Regions from separate parts of the Rothia sp. ZJ932 genome, predicted to be linked through region 3. Evidence: riboswitches for the same ligand, from Rfam matches in the RefSeq annotation. Region 3 holds a riboswitch; each other region holds the start of a gene.

Region 1 (4,977 bases), 180 kb from region 3:
GGGCGGGGGTTTGAGCCGATTAAAGGCGCTACCTTGTACCCAGCTTTAGCCAAGCTCGAGGAGGCAGGTTATCTTGAAACTCACTGGCAGGACGGCGACGGCGGACCGGGGCGCAAAATGTACGCTATCACCGCCGAAGGTGAGCAACGGCTAGCTCAATTAGAAACTAGTTGGAAGCAATTTGTCGAACAGGTGGCACTTCTTCCGGCGGATGTCTGTGGCGCCTTGATCTTGAGGGACGGATACTAGTGGGCTGCTATCACCCTGGCAATCGCGTCCAGTGCTTCTTCGTTTTGCAGGGACGAGCGGTCGCCTAGAGCCTTCCCTTCGTAGAGCTGGCTCAGTAGTCGGCGGGTGATTTTGCCTGAGCGGGTTTTGGGAATATCTGCAACAGCTACAACGTCTTTGGGTTTGGCAATGGGGCCGATTTCGTGGCGGATGTGTTCGCTTAAAACTGTTTTGAGTTCTTGTGTTGAAAGTGTGTTCCCTGCCTTAGATAGGGTTACGAAGGCGACTGCTTGGTGGCCGGTTAGCTCGTCTTCGATGGGGCAGACGCCTGCTTCAATGACGGTTTCGTGGGTGATGAGGGCAGATTCGATTTCAATAGTGGAGAGCCTGTGCCCCGAAATATTAATAACATCGTCAATACGACCCAGAATGTAGGTGTCACCCTCTGCGTCCTGCTTGGCACCATCGCCCGCTAAGAACCAGCCGCGCTCTCCGTAGTGCTTCCAGTAGGAGTCAAGGTAGCGTTGCGGGTTGCCCCAAACGGTGCGCGCCATGGAAGGACCGATTTTATCGACCACAATAAAACCCTGGGTGCCGGTTTCAACGGGGTCACCCTTTTCATCGACCACGCGGGTTGAGATGCCTGGAACGGCGCGGGTAGCGCAGCCGGGCTTGAGAGAGGTGCGCGGTGCGCCGTCGGGGTAAGTGCCAGCGGGTGCGAACTGGGGGTCGTGCGGACGCGGGGAGCACACGGTTGAGCCGGTTTCTGACTGCCACCAGGTATCAATGAAGGATGCGTTATTCCCGCCAATGTGGGTGTAGAGCCAGTGCCACGCCTCGGGGTTGATCGACTCGCCGACCGAGCCCAGCAGTTTGATCGAGGAGAAGTCGAACTTGCCTGCCTGCGGTCCTTGAGGGAAAGCTCCCATGAGGGAGCGAATCAGGGTGGGCGCGGTGTAGTAGTTGGTGACCTTGTAGCGCTCAAGAATCTCAAAATGACGCTCAAAAGTGGGGGTGTTGGGCGTGCCCTCGTAGATAACTTCGGTGACGCCGTTGACTAGCGGCCCGTAAATCTCGTAGGTATGAGCGGTCACCCAGGCAAGGTCGGCGGTACACCAGTGGACGGCTGACTCAACCTTGGCGGGGTCATTGACGGTGGAAAGCTCATCGGGGCGGCGTGTGCCGTCCTCCCCTTCAACATCGGGTAGCAAATCGTAGAGCAGGGCATGAGTGTAGGCGGTCTGCGTCAGGTAGCCACCCATGGTGTGTACTAGACCCTTGGGTTTTCCGGTGGTGCCGGAGGTGTAGATGATGAAGAGCGGATCTTCGGCATCGTGCAGGGGAGCCTCGTGGGTGTCGGGCACATTGGCAATGAGCTCGTGGTACCAAACATCGCGGTCTTGAGCCCAGGGCACGGACGCGCGCGCCTCCGCAGTGCCTGCGGTGCGGTCTACCACGATGATGTGCTCGATTTTGTTTTCGCCCGTACAGGCGTCATCGGCGTTGACCTTGACGGGTACTACGGAGCCGCGGCGGTTCTGTCCGTCGGTGGTGATGAGTACCTTGGCGCCGGTGTCTTCTACACGGAAGCGCAGTGCCTCGGCAGAGAAACCACCAAACACGAGGGAGTGAATAGCGCCAATGCGGGCACATGCCAGCGTGAAGATAATGGTTTCAGGAATCACCGGTAGATAAATGACTACGCGATCGCCCTTAGCCACCCCCAGTTTTTCAAGACCGTGGGTGGCTTTGGCAACTCGTTTTTGCAGTTCTGCGTATGAGATCGCCTCGCGGTCGCCGGGTTCACCCTCAAAAAGCAGGGCGGTCTTGTTCCCGCGTCCTGCCTCAACATGACGATCAACGCAGTTGTAGGCAACGTTGAGTTTGCCGCCTTCAAACCACTTAATTTTGGGAATAGTAAACTGTTCTACGCCGTCCGCATCAAGCCCCAGCGAAACCGGTTTCTTGAAGGAGTGGGTGTTCTCCTCGGTAAAGGGCACACCCCAGGTGAGACGCGCCCGCGCCTGATCGCCCCAAAACTGTATGCGCGCTTCATCAGAAATCAGCGCGGGGTTCGGGGTGGGATTAAACGGGTCAGAAAACGTGAAATCAGCGGGTAGTGCCACAAGAGTTCCTTTGGTCTTGCCTTCTTATCTACTGTTTAGAGTACGGAACAGGCAGGTACACCGCGAAGGCGTGACAAGAGATAACGAATGTGACAGTCTATGACGCTGGGTGGCTGTAACCGGGTGTCTGCACTCCGGGCATTGGGGTTCCTCCCGAACGTTAGGGAAAAGCCGCAACGCTCGGGCGTAAACCCAACACTCACCAAGAACCCTCTCTCGTCCACCCCTCAATAAACCGTCACATTTGTTATGTCGCGTCATAGATTGTCAGCCGTAACACACCTGCCGTAGGCTGACATCAACGATCATGAGACCCAGCGTTAAGCTCTGGCTAGTTGGGCGGCAACCCTCTCCCGTAGCGGGGTGCCCCAGATGAAGATCAGGCACACGGTGCGTCCCAACTACCCAATAAAACGGGCGGACGCGCGTGGGCAAGTACGGCGCCTGGCGCGCCTTCCCGCAAAAGACCGTGGCGAGCGGTGCAACGGGTTGCGGGTTTGCAAGAGATTCAAACCGTGCCGAAAGAGAACGCATCATGGCTGAGCAGGCTAACCCCACGACCGCTACAGGTTCTGAAGAGAAAAAGCGCATTGTTGTTAACGCTTTTGATATGACCACTACCAGCCACCAGAGTTTTGGTACCTGGCGTCACCCGCGTAACCGTGCTGATGAGTACAACACTATTAAGTACTGGACTGATTTGGCGAAGGTCTGCGAGAAGGGTCTGTTCGATGCGGTTTTTATTGCAGATGTGGTGGGCGTGTATGACGTCTACAAAGACTCGGTAGCTCCCGTGCTCAAAGATGGCGCTCAGGTGCCTGTGGGTGATCCTTTCTTGCAGATTTCTGCGATGGCTGCGGTGACTGAGCACCTGGGCTTTGGCGTGACTGCGGCGGTGACCTATAATCAGCCGTACACTCTGGCGCGTTCCTATTCCACTCTTGACCACCTCACCGGCGGACGTGTGGGTTTCAACGTGGTGACTTCTTACCTGCAGTCTGCGGCTGAAAACCAGGGTTTGCCCGGTCAGATTGAACACGATGAGCGCTATGAGATCGCTGAAGAGTTCTTGGATGTCTGCTACAAGCTCTGGGAGGGTTCCTGGGAGGACGGCTCAGTGCCGCGCGACCGCGAGAACGGCGTTTTTGCTGATGCTTCTAAGATTCACCCGATTTTGCACAAGGGTAAGCACTTCCAGGTTCCGGGCATTGCTTTGAGCGAGCCCAGCCCCCAGCGCACTCCTGTGATTTTCCAGGCGGGCGCGTCCTCTCGTGGGCAGGACTTCTCAGCTCAACACGCTGAAGCTATCTTCATTACTGCCCTGCGCCCGCACCTGACCCGCTTTCTCACCGACCGCATCCGCGAAAAAGTTGAGGCAGCGGGGCGTAAGCGCGATGACGTTAAGATTCTGGCGATGCTCTCTGTCATCGTTGATGAAACCGATGAGAAGGCGCAGGCGAAGTACGAAGAGTACAAGAAGTATGCTGACCTTGAATCATCACAGGGCATTATCGGCGGCTGGTCTGGTGTAGATCTTTCTCAGTTCGATGAAGATGAAGCTATCAAGTACGTGCAGACCGAAGCGATTCAGTCGTTCTTGACCCCCTTCACCCTCATGGACCAAGAGAACGAGTGGACGCGCAACGATATCGCCGCTCACTGCGCCACCGGTGGCATGGGTGAGGTGATTGTGGGTTCACCGCAGACTGTTGCCGATGAGCTTGAGCGTTGGGTTGACGAGGGAGGTCTTGACGGCATCAACCTCGCCTACCATGTCTCACCCGGCTCTTTTGAGGACTTCGTGGAGTTCGTGGTTCCTGAGCTGCAAAAGCGCGGACGCTACCGCACCGCCTACGAGGGCACTACCCTGCGTGAGAGCCTCTTCGGCGTGGGTAACACTAGGGTAGATGACCGCCACCCGGCAGCCAAGTACCGCGGCGCTTACGTGGGTAAGCCCTCAGCCGCCGATACTCCGGCACGCGACTTCTTGAAGCTGGCAAAAGCTGTCTACACAACCGAACAATAAAGAAACCTTAACGGCACAGTAGATACTCTTCGCCTTTGAAAATAACGCAACGCGCTCCCCGCCTTTTCCTCACAGGCAGGGGAGCGCGTCCTTCACCGCGTGTAATTACAAAAAACTTCACTGTTTCATTACGGCAGCACGGTAGTTAGAGCAATGATGAGGTGAGCCTGCAAACGTTCTCGATCATTTTGAGGCGGTGGGGGCGCATAATCCACTCGTTGTAGCGTATTTCTTTGGTGCAGGTGAGGTAGTCGTTGGCGACTTCTTCTACGGCATCAACGACGGCACCGTCCACGATGAAGGTGGAGATTTCGAGGTTGAGGGAGAAGGAACGAGGGTCCATATTTGAGGAGCCAATCAGCGCCATCTCATCGTCAATGAGCATGAACTTGGCATGTAGAACGGTGGGGCCGGGGTATGCCTGAATCTTAATGCCTGCGCGCAGTAGCTGTTCGTAGTAGGAGCGCTGGCCCATGTTCGCCAGAAACTGGTCGCCTTTTTCGGTCACGATGACCGTGACGTCGATATTGGAGAGGGCGGCGTTGGTTAGTGCCTGTAAGAGGGTTTCTTCGGGTACGAAGTAGGGTGAACAAATCA
Region 2 (4,977 bases), 160 kb from region 3:
GGAATATTGAAGAGTTAGGCGTTGGCAACCCGAGCTCTTCAAGCGGCAGCAGCCACCTGGGAGGGCACTTCCCTGTTCTCCTCTTCTCGTTCACTGTGTTCGGCAAGTGCCTGACGCAGAATCCTCTCTACTTGACCGGTCTCAATCAAGAACCCGTCATGCCCTGAGGGCGAGTGAATGACCTGAGGTTCTACCGGGTGAGGCAGTGCGGACGCAAGAATGTGAGAATCACTGGGAAAAAAGAGACGATCCGAGTCAACGTAGGCAACCAACCAGTGGCAGTGCGCCGTGGGTTCTAGCGCCTGACGTAGGCTACCGCGTCCGCGCGCCACGTCGTGAGTTAAAAGAGCCTCATTGATTGCCAGGTAGGAGTTAGCGTCAAAGCGTTTAACAAGTTTTTCGCCCTGGTAGTCTAGGTAGCTTTCGACCTGGTACCTGCCGCGACCGGTGTTGTAGGAGGTCAGGGGCTGTTCGCCAGGCTGGACGTCGCGTCCAAAGCGGAAGTCGAGTTCGGCGGCAGAACGGTAGGTTGTGTGAGCGATACGGCGCGCCAAAGCCAGACCTGTTTCGGGGGCTGCTCCGTCGTAGTAGTCACCGCCCGCGAAATGAGGATCCTGACGAATCGCCAGGTTCTGCATATGCCCCCAGGCGATAGTATCTGCCGTTGCCGATGATGCTGACGCGATCACAGCACAACCGCGTACCCGATCGGGGAAAGTGGCTGCCCATTCCACTGACCGCGCACCACCCAGGGAGGCGCCGATAACATAGCTAAAACTCGGAATACCCAGGGCATCGGCTAACCTCGCCTCAGCCCGTACGGTATCACGAATCGTCACCTGCGGAAAACGAGAACCCCAGGGTTTGTTCTCTGGATCTATAGAGGAGGGAGCGGCACTGGCAGGCCCCGTTGAGCCATTGCATCCACCTAAAATATTGGGAGAAACCACAAAATACTTGTTAGTATCAATCACAGCACCCGCGCCCACGATGCCCGCCCACCAGCCCTCAGTCTCAGCATAGGCACGGGTCTTCGCATCGGCATCACCGCCTACCAGTCCCCGCGAAACGTGGGTATCACCGGTCAAGGCGTGTAAAACCAGAATCGCGTTTGAAGCGTCGTGGTTTAACTCGCCCCAGGTCTCATACGCAAGAGTAACCTCGGGCAGCACTTCGCCTGATTCAAGGGTGAGATCACCAACCGTCTCGAAACGAAGTACTCCGTCTTCACGAGCAAAATTGCGGGGTTGAATCGTCATTGATGGTTTTTCCTAGACTATTGCTGGGGTCAAAGGCAGACAGATAAAAGTAGGCGATCAAGAATAAAAATCCCCTGCCAGTGGGCGATACCCACCGGCAAGGATCGGTGGAGAGCTTAGCTAATTGCCTCAAAACCTAGTTCGAGGTCAGCAAGGATGTCATCGATGTGCTCAATACCCACCGACAGGCGAATAAAGGCAGGATTAATACCGATGGCGGCAAGCTCCTCATCAGTGGACTGCGAATGGGTGGTTGATGCCGGGTGTACCACCAGCGAGCGCACGTCGCCCACATTGACCAACAAGGAGTGAAGGTGCAAGGCGTCGACGAAGTTCTGGGCGGTAGTGGCATCAGCGTTTTTGAGGGTGAAGCCCAGCACCGCGCCGGGGCCGTTGGGAATGTATTTCTGTGCCAGCTCGTAGTAGGGCGATGAGGGTAGCCCCGCCCATGTCACCGATTCAACAGCTTCGTGGGTTCCAAGGTACTCAGCGACTTTGCGAGTGTTCTCAATGTGGCGTTCCACGCGCAGCGAGAGGGTTTCAAGACCAATAGCAATGTTGAAGGCGTTGGTGGGTGAGATTGACGAACCTAAATCGCGCAACAGTCCCACGCGGGCTTTGATGATGTAGGAGACGTTGACGCCAAAGGGTGAATCCGGTCCCAGATCACGGGCGTAGACCAACCCGCCGTATCCCTCGTCCGGGGTGTTGAACAGGGGGAACTTCTCGGGGTCTTTACCGTAATCGAAGTTGCCCGAATCAACGATGACACCACCAACCGACGTACCGTGCCCACCCAAGTATTTAGTGGCAGAATGAACCACGACGTCCGCGCCCCACTGGATGGGGTTCAGTAGGTAGGGGGTGGGAATGGTGTTATCAACAATTAGGGGCACTCCCGCCTCATGTGCAACGCCTGCAACACCCTCAATATCAAAGACATCGCCGCGCGGGTTCGGCAGGGTCTCACCGAAGAAAGCCTTAGTGTTGGGCTGGACCGCTGCTTTCCATGCCTCAAGGTCATAAGGATCTTCCACGAAAGTGGTTTCGATACCAAAGTTCTTCAAGGTGTACTTGAGCAAGTTGTATGACCCGCCATAGAGAGAAGGGGATGCAACAATATGATCGCCTGCGCCCGCTACGTTAATGAGGGCGTAGGTGGTTGCTGCCTGACCAGACGCTAGCAGCAGCGCGTCCACACCGCCTTCAAGGGCTGCAATACGCTTCTCTACTGCCTCTTGAGTGGGGTTGTTGATGCGGGTGTAAATAGGACCAAGCTCTGCCAGGGCGAAACGGTCTGCTGCCTGCTGAGAGTCTTTAAAAACAAAGGATGTAGTCTGGTAGATCGGCAGTGCGCGAGCGCCGGTTGCCGCATCGGGTTCTTGCCCGGCGTGAATCTGCTGTGTTTCGAACTTCCACCCGGTGGGGTTTGAGGGGGTGGGAATAGTGCGCTCTGACATGTATGCCTCCAATAAGTTTTGTTTTTCTTAGTGGGGCTGATGCGTACAGGGGTTGTTTTTACCCGTACACGGTCAAAGTTTCTTGAGCACACAGTACATCTGAACCCTTAGTATTACCTGCTGAGAGTGACAAAGAGTCTGTAAGCGCATCAAGCCCGCGTTTGTAACGTTTGGTGCTGCAAGGCTTAGAGCCTTGCAGTCGTTACCCGGTCTTCACCCAGGGCACCCCACCGCGGTTGGAGGGTTGCCGACCAGCTAGCTGGGGCTTAGCGCTGGCTCTCATGACCTGCCTCTATGTTTTCGTATGCACCGGTGCCCGGTCAAGACAGCCCGAATAGATTTCTTAATGTGTAAACATTACGTCAGATATTAAGCCGCCGAGATCCTGCTATAAATCAGGTTCTCGGCGCAGGGGTATGAGCTTCTTACAACACCGCCCACAGCGTAAAATGATTTTTTAAGATTTGAACTCATCGCTCAGGAAGTAAACCCTATGGTTACGCATCAGCCCCCCGTAGCAGCCCAGCATCCGACCGTTCGCACTTTTCATGAAGATAGTGTCAGCGACTCTTACGAGTGGTTGCGCGATAAAGACAGCGAAGAGGTTTTAGCTCACCTGCACGCTGAGAATGCCTACACTGAGCAGGTCACAGCGGATCAACAACCGCTCCGCGAAGCAATTTTCAGTGAGATTAAAGAGCGTACCCTTGAAACTGATCTCTCGGTGCCAGCCCGTAAGGGTTCGTGGTGGTACTTTGCGCGCTCGGTTGAGGGTGAGCAGTACCCGGTGATGTGCCGGGTTGCCGCGTCCACTACTGACGATGATATTGCCGATTACACTCCCCCGGTGATTGAACCGGGCGTTGCCCTTGCCGGTGAGCAGGTGCTACTCGATTGCAATGAGTTCGCCCGCGAGCTACCCTACTTTTCTTTGGGTGGCTACAGCGTGAGTTTCGATGGGGCGCTGCTGGCGTTCTCGGTTGATTCCAGCGGCGATGAGCGCTACACCCAGCATTTCTTGGACTGTTCTACCGGCACCCTGTTAGATGAAACTATCGACAATATTTTTGCGGGTTCTTTTCTAACTCCCGATGGTTCATCGCTGATTTATACGGTTGCCGATGAGTCGTGGCGTCCCTATGAGGTGCGTAGGCATCTACTGGGTTCAACGCAGAAAGATCAGCTGCTCTTTCATGAAGCGGACGCGGGTTTCTGGTTGGGTGCCGAAATTTCTAGCGACCAGTCCTCGCTCATTATTGAAGCCGGTAATAGTGAGTTCGCCGAGGTGTATGTGGTTGCCCTCGATGCGCTCGATAGTGTGGACGCCGCCCACCTCACCCCTGTCATCTCGCGAAATGAGGGTGTGCAGTACGGGGTTGAGCCTGTGACCGTTGCGGGCAGTCAGCACCTGCTCATTGTGCATAACTTTAGGGCAGTTAATTCTGAGGTGGTGTTAGCACCAGCTGTCCCGATGCCTTTTAACCAGTTGAAGAACGCTTGGGTTCAGGTTCTGCCCCATCAAGAGACCGTGCGTGTTGAGGGCGTGGCGCTTTCCCGCGACCGTCTGGTTGTTGCTGCCCGCGCTAACACCACGAGCAGACTCTTTTTTGCCCCTGTCTCTGCGCTGCAAGAGCTCATGGTCAGTGGTACTTCACCTAAGTTTGACGAACCTGCCGATTTCACCGAAGAACTTTATACCTGCACGCTCAGTGCCGCGCACGGAGACTCTCCCGTGGTGCGCTTTAGCTACGGTTCGTGGGTCACTCCCACTCGCATCTACGATTACTTCCCGGCAACCGCCGTACTTGAGATGCGCAAGGAAACCCCGGTTTTGGGTGGCTTTAACCGCGAGGATTACCGTGCTTACCGGGTCTGGGCGCAGGCGTCCGACGGAACCGATATTCCCGTATCCATCATGCACCGCGCTGACCTTGATCTCACCCGCGAGCACCCTGTCTTGCAGTATGGCTACGGCTCCTACGAGGTCTCTATGGACCCGGCATTCAGCATCGCCCGCCTTTCGCTACTTAATCGCGGTGTCATCTTCGCGGTCGCGCACATTCGCGGCGGTGGAGAGCTGGGTCGTCAGTGGTACCTTGATGGCAAAAAACTCGCCAAGAAAAATAGCTTCACCGACTTCGTTGCTGTTACTGATTATCTGGCTGCCCAGCCCTTTGTGGACGCCACCAACATCGTCTGCATGGGCGGTTCAGCTGGTGGTCTGCTCATAGGCGCAGTGCTCAACCTCGCCCCCGAAA
Region 3 (4,977 bases):
CTAAAACGCCGCACCCAGGTAGCAGCGTTTACACCGATCATGCGTGCCAAAGACCGTGACTCGTAGTAGCCACCTGCCACCGCACCGCATAGACCCACGGCAACAGTCATCAGCACTGATGTACTAAGAGGTGTGCTGATAAACGGGGTTGCACCCAAGAAACTTGCGGCAGCGGCAACCGCTGCGTAAAAAAACAAGCCAGAAACAATCGGCACCCAAAACTGCCCCTCGTAGGACGCCTGCGCCAACCGGCGTCCTGACCTGAAAGTCAGCGCCAGCGGAAGAAGCGTCAGACCCAGCGGAGCTAAACTCACCGTGCCTGCGATGGCCGCAAAAACCCCGTTCACCGGAATGTTCAGGTTTAAAGGGGCACCGTGCATCAGCAACCAAATATTTGATGCCACCTGCCCCGCGGTCACCAGACTTGAGCCATGAGCCAGATCGTTGGTGAGGGCAACTGCACCCACCAACAAAAACACAGCACACAAAGAACTGAAAGCAGCAACAAAAAACTCCACTATCCCTTGAAGCCACAAAGGCATAGGAATCGTGCGAGCTGGCGCGGTCTGGGGTGAGGAGGCAGGGGTTTTCATCCCTAACATCTTGTCATGAACTCCCCCACCGTGTGAGCTTCGAGCCACTATTTGAGGCGAAATACCCCCGTTTTTGTGCAAGTTCACACCGAACAGTTACTGTGTGGCAGATAGAGTTGAACCACTATGACACTTTCTTCTGAACCTTTTGTACTGATTACCGGAGCCTCTGCTGGCATTGGCCGTGAGTTTGCCCGGCAATATGCCCAGCGTGGCTACCATCTGGTGATTCACGGTCGCAACCGTTCTGCGCTGGAGTCTTTAGCTCAACAGCTGACCCACCGCTACGGGGTGGAGGTTGAAATTCTTACCGCTGATCTAGCGGTGCCCCACGAGGTTGAACAGGTAACGGAACGCTTGAGTGACGCCGCCAAACCTGTAGAAATTCTTATTAACAATGCAGGGTTCGGCTTGGGTAAGGCTTTTGAGAACGCGAGTGTACACGAGCATGCGCAGCAGGTTGAGGTACTGGCGAAAGTTCCCTTGCAGCTCATGCACGTTGCTTGCCAGCAGATGCTCACCCGCGGTCGGGGCAGGGTTATTAATGTGGCATCGGTGGCGGCGTTCATGCCCAACGGCACCTACTCTGCGGTGAAGCGTTTTTTGGTGACGCTCAGCGAGTCAGCGCACCTGCAGTATGCACCCCGTGGCATTTCTGTCACCGCAGTGTGCCCCGGTCTCACCCGCACCGGGTTCCACGGAGCTATGGGGGTTGATGAACCCATGTTACCGGGCATTTTCTGGCTCACCCCCGAACAGATCGTACGCGAGGCTATCGACGCTAATCTGAAGGGTAAAGCAGTATGTGTTCCGTCACTGCCCTACAAGGTGTTGGTAGCGGTGCAAAAGATAATGCCCGCAGCTCTTGCCACCGAGCTGGTAGCGAGAACTCGCAATTACTAATGCACGGAAGGCTCTGTAGCTTTAGACCTCGAGGAAAGGGTTGCGGGCCTCCACACCCCACTGACGGTAAACCTCAGCTTTAGAACTTGCAATCTCTAGATGGTGGACGGTGGCAGTCGCCGCCATCAGCCCCTCTAGAGCAGCAGTGGGTAGAGGCGTTGCCGTTGCAGAACCTACAGCGTGCAACTTCACTTCAGCGTGACGTCCTGCCCATTCCAAAGCAACCGCAGCGTCAATATCAAGAACGTGTTTGCCGAACCTATCTACCAGTTCAGCGATCCACCGCTCGGTCTCGGAATACGGGTAAAGTCCCTTCAACTCGCCCAAGCTCAACACCGAAATGTAAAGCACCTTATACGAGTTGCGCCGTAAGAAAGCTACAACCTGCGGGTTGGGTTCTGCCTTGCGAATCTCGGCAAGAACATCAGAATCAAGCAGTAAACCGGCTGCGCTCATGCTGCTTTCAGTACACCGTAGTCAGTGGAGGGAATACCGGCAGGGTTAGGGGTGAGCAAGAAATTCAGGAACTCCCCACGAGCATTTGAGATGCGGGTGTAATCCTGAATGCTAATCGCAGAGTAACCCCCACGTGCAGGAACAGAAGCAGATACCAAATCCCGTGCAAAAGATTCGGTAGGGCGGATTGTTGTTGTAGGCATTGCCATGTTGCGCAGAAGATACCGCGCATTCCTTTCGAAACGCTGCTCTTGCCTGTACCAATCGTGACGCATGTATGCGTGAATACAGACCGCTTCGTCATCCGAGCCACCCGTGAACATGGGGTTGGCGTTCAACTAAAGTCGGAGCTTGTCAGTTGAAACTCTTGAAGCTGTTTCAATCATGGCAAGGCGCACAGAAATTTGCAAGTGTTTTTGTCAAAAAATCTTCGCAGAGCCTGCGATGCAGCTTCGATGGTTGCGCTCAAGACTTGACCGCCGTGCGTACACCTTACCCGTTATATACGCCCATCATCCGCTTGATACGGGCATTTTTTCGGTTGCCAGCTACCTACGCCACAGAAACACGCCTAAAGATACGCATGTCTAATTTCACAAACAGGGCACATTGTAGTTATCTAGAAATTGTTCCTACACTTGTAAGATATTCTTTATTCTTTTACCGAAGGTGGATTTTCACGTGAAAACACTCATGCACCGCGCCTTAGCAACAGCTGGCGTACTCTCAGTGGGTGTTTTATCAGCGTGTGGAAACATGAACGCTGAGGCGGACGCGCCTGCGTCCCTGAATACCGCAGGAATAGCCCAAGCAGATGCCAATGAAATTGCGGGCATTATTCCTACCCAATCGCAAATTTCAGATAAAGAAACTTTTAGCTATTTAATTGCTAATCCCATTATTGAAAAATTTGAACCTCAGTCATGGTTCAAATCCTCCCCCCGCAATGCCCTGTGGAACGCCGATCAGCTCACTGACAACGCAACAGCTATTCAAGAAAGCATTGACCGTTGTGCAGCCTACGAGCAAGTAGCGCCCGGTCTGATCGCCACGCCCTCAGAAGACTGGCTCGTGTCTTCCATTGACCGTCGAGAAATCCTGATCGGTCAAAGCGACGTTAACCAGATCGCCGGGTACAGCCAAGTGGTTGCTACCCCCTCAGCAAGCGATGCTGCCAACCTTTTTGCCGAAATCAAAAACCAAACCAATTCCTGTTCTAACGCTCTCAAAGCTGTTTACCCTCAAGCTGCTGACCAGTACTCCTTGCGGTCGCCTTCTATTGACCCACAGAGCGGCACAGTAACACTCGCTGGCACCTACCGCGGGCAGAAATTCCAACTCTCAGTGACCCACCGAGACCGCTACCTGATTTCCACCTGGTTCAAGACCCAGGTCTCCCCCGAATCTGATGTACGAAAGCCCATCGGAACTATTCACTCCCTGGCAGTGAGTAACGCAGAGGCAATACCCGCCAAAGCAGAATCAAAATAAACCGCACGAAACGCCCACGCTACCGCGCTTATCACTGAGCGTAGTAGCGTGGTGTTCTGTTAAGACCCTTACTTTGAAAGGACGCTCGTGGAGTCCTCGCAGCCCTTCCCCGATATTCCGGTGACAGCACCAACTATCTTGAGGCAGGTAGGGCACGGGGCGTACACCCGCGGGCAGGGCTACATGCGGCAAGGGCAAGTGCAGCGTTACAGCTTCGACTCCACCACCCGCGTCCTTGCAGGGAAAGTTAGTGGCAGCGGCGCTCAAACCTATGAAACGAGCGTTACCTTTCCAGCAACCACGATCCCCGGTTCTTTGGCTTTTTCTAGCTACTGCTCCTGCCCGGTAGGGTACGACTGCAAACATGCTGTTGCGCTCATGCTGACCGCTATTGATCGCTCCACCAAAGCAAAAAAGGCGATGACCACCTCATCCCCCACCTGGAACACCGGTGCGCTAACAGAAACTGTGCAAGGGGCTGATGCCGAAAAAACTACCGCCAGAGACATCTCTACCCTTCTTCACCGCGCTTCAGACCTACCGGCAGCTGACTCAGCCCTGCCCACGTGGCGTCGTGCCCTCTCCCACACTCTAGCGGCGCGTCCGCACTCGGGTCTGCGCGAAACATCGCAGGTAGCGGGTGCTCTCGAACTCAAAATTAATGTTCCCGGACGCTTTGCCACCGGTGTCACGAGCGCCACAGCCGCCCCCGCCCAGCTCTTTGCGCGCCCCATGATGAAAGGCTCCAGCGGCAAATGGATCAAGGGCGGTCTCAGTTGGGAAACCTTCATGCAACGCGGCCTTCAGGGCTTCGCGCAGACCTCGCTCTACACTGAACACGAACAGTGGTTCACCGATTTCTACGCGGTCGTGCGCCCCGCGCAATCCGCTTACACCTCGCACAGGGACTGGGTGAATCTCTCCCACACCAGCTCTACCCTGCTCTGGCAGTTGCTCTCCCAAGTAGCCGAGATAGGGTTGGTCTGTGTGCTCGACGGGCAAGAAATCACCCTTGCTATTGCCGATACCCCAACGGTGTACCTTGATGCCCACTTCACCGACGACCAAAACACTCTAGTGCTGACGCCCATACTGAGCTGGCACAATTTCTCTCTGTCTGCCGCGCACTTCCATAAACTAGGCGAACCACGTAAAGGTTTTCTGGCACTGGGGGACGCGGCACAGACCGTCTACTCCCGCGAAGCCGCCCACGCTCAACGCGAGAGACTGGTCCCAGCAGCACTCACCAGCGAGAACCTACCAGGTGAGCTAGAAAGCGAGGACGCACCTGCCGCCTTTACCTCGTCCGCTGACCTCGTCTTTGTGCCCCTCGACGAACCCCTCACCTCAGTTGCCGAATCACTCATCGCCACCGAGCCACTAGAGATTCCCGCCAGCGAGATTGATACCTTCTACCGAGACTTCTACCCTGAACTGGCTCGTTCAGTACCGCTGATCTCCCACGATGAACGCCTCACTCTGCCAGCGCTCGCTCACCCCGAACTGGTGCTTTTTGTAGATTTTGCTGAACAAG

Evidence for each region. Region 3 has a riboswitch for S-adenosylmethionine ahead of JR346_RS08490 (nuclease PIN). Riboswitches for the same ligand answer to the same signal wherever they lie in the genome.
Region 1: another riboswitch for S-adenosylmethionine. It lies ahead of JR346_RS09350 (LLM class flavin-dependent oxidoreductase); the one in region 3 lies ahead of JR346_RS08490 (nuclease PIN).
Region 2: another riboswitch for S-adenosylmethionine. It lies ahead of JR346_RS07800 (O-acetylhomoserine aminocarboxypropyltransferase/cysteine synthase family protein); the one in region 3 lies ahead of JR346_RS08490 (nuclease PIN).

Annotation. Positions count from the first base shown of each region.
Region 1 is NZ_CP070480.1:2,044,463-2,049,439, reverse strand. It holds gene JR346_RS09360 (PadR family transcriptional regulator) at 1-249, shown strand, start outside; gene JR346_RS09355 (AMP-binding protein) at 246-2,354, opposite strand; SAM riboswitch class IV at 2,658-2,798, shown strand; gene JR346_RS09350 (LLM class flavin-dependent oxidoreductase) at 2,890-4,380, shown strand; gene cls (cardiolipin synthase) at 4,526-4,977, opposite strand, start outside.
Region 2 is NZ_CP070480.1:1,701,358-1,706,334, forward strand. It holds gene JR346_RS07795 (homoserine O-acetyltransferase) at 39-1,259, opposite strand; gene JR346_RS07800 (O-acetylhomoserine aminocarboxypropyltransferase/cysteine synthase family protein) at 1,376-2,719, opposite strand; SAM riboswitch class IV at 2,872-3,006, opposite strand; gene JR346_RS07805 (S9 family peptidase) at 3,213-4,977, shown strand, end outside.
Region 3 is NZ_CP070480.1:1,859,806-1,864,782, forward strand. It holds gene JR346_RS08475 (DUF6350 family protein) at 1-593, opposite strand, end outside; gene JR346_RS08480 (SDR family oxidoreductase) at 720-1,496, shown strand; gene JR346_RS08485 (plasmid stabilization protein) at 1,518-1,952, opposite strand; gene JR346_RS08490 (nuclease PIN) at 1,949-2,155, opposite strand; SAM riboswitch class IV at 2,195-2,325, opposite strand; gene JR346_RS08495 (hypothetical protein) at 2,634-3,443, shown strand; gene JR346_RS08500 (DEAD/DEAH box helicase) at 3,531-4,977, shown strand, end outside.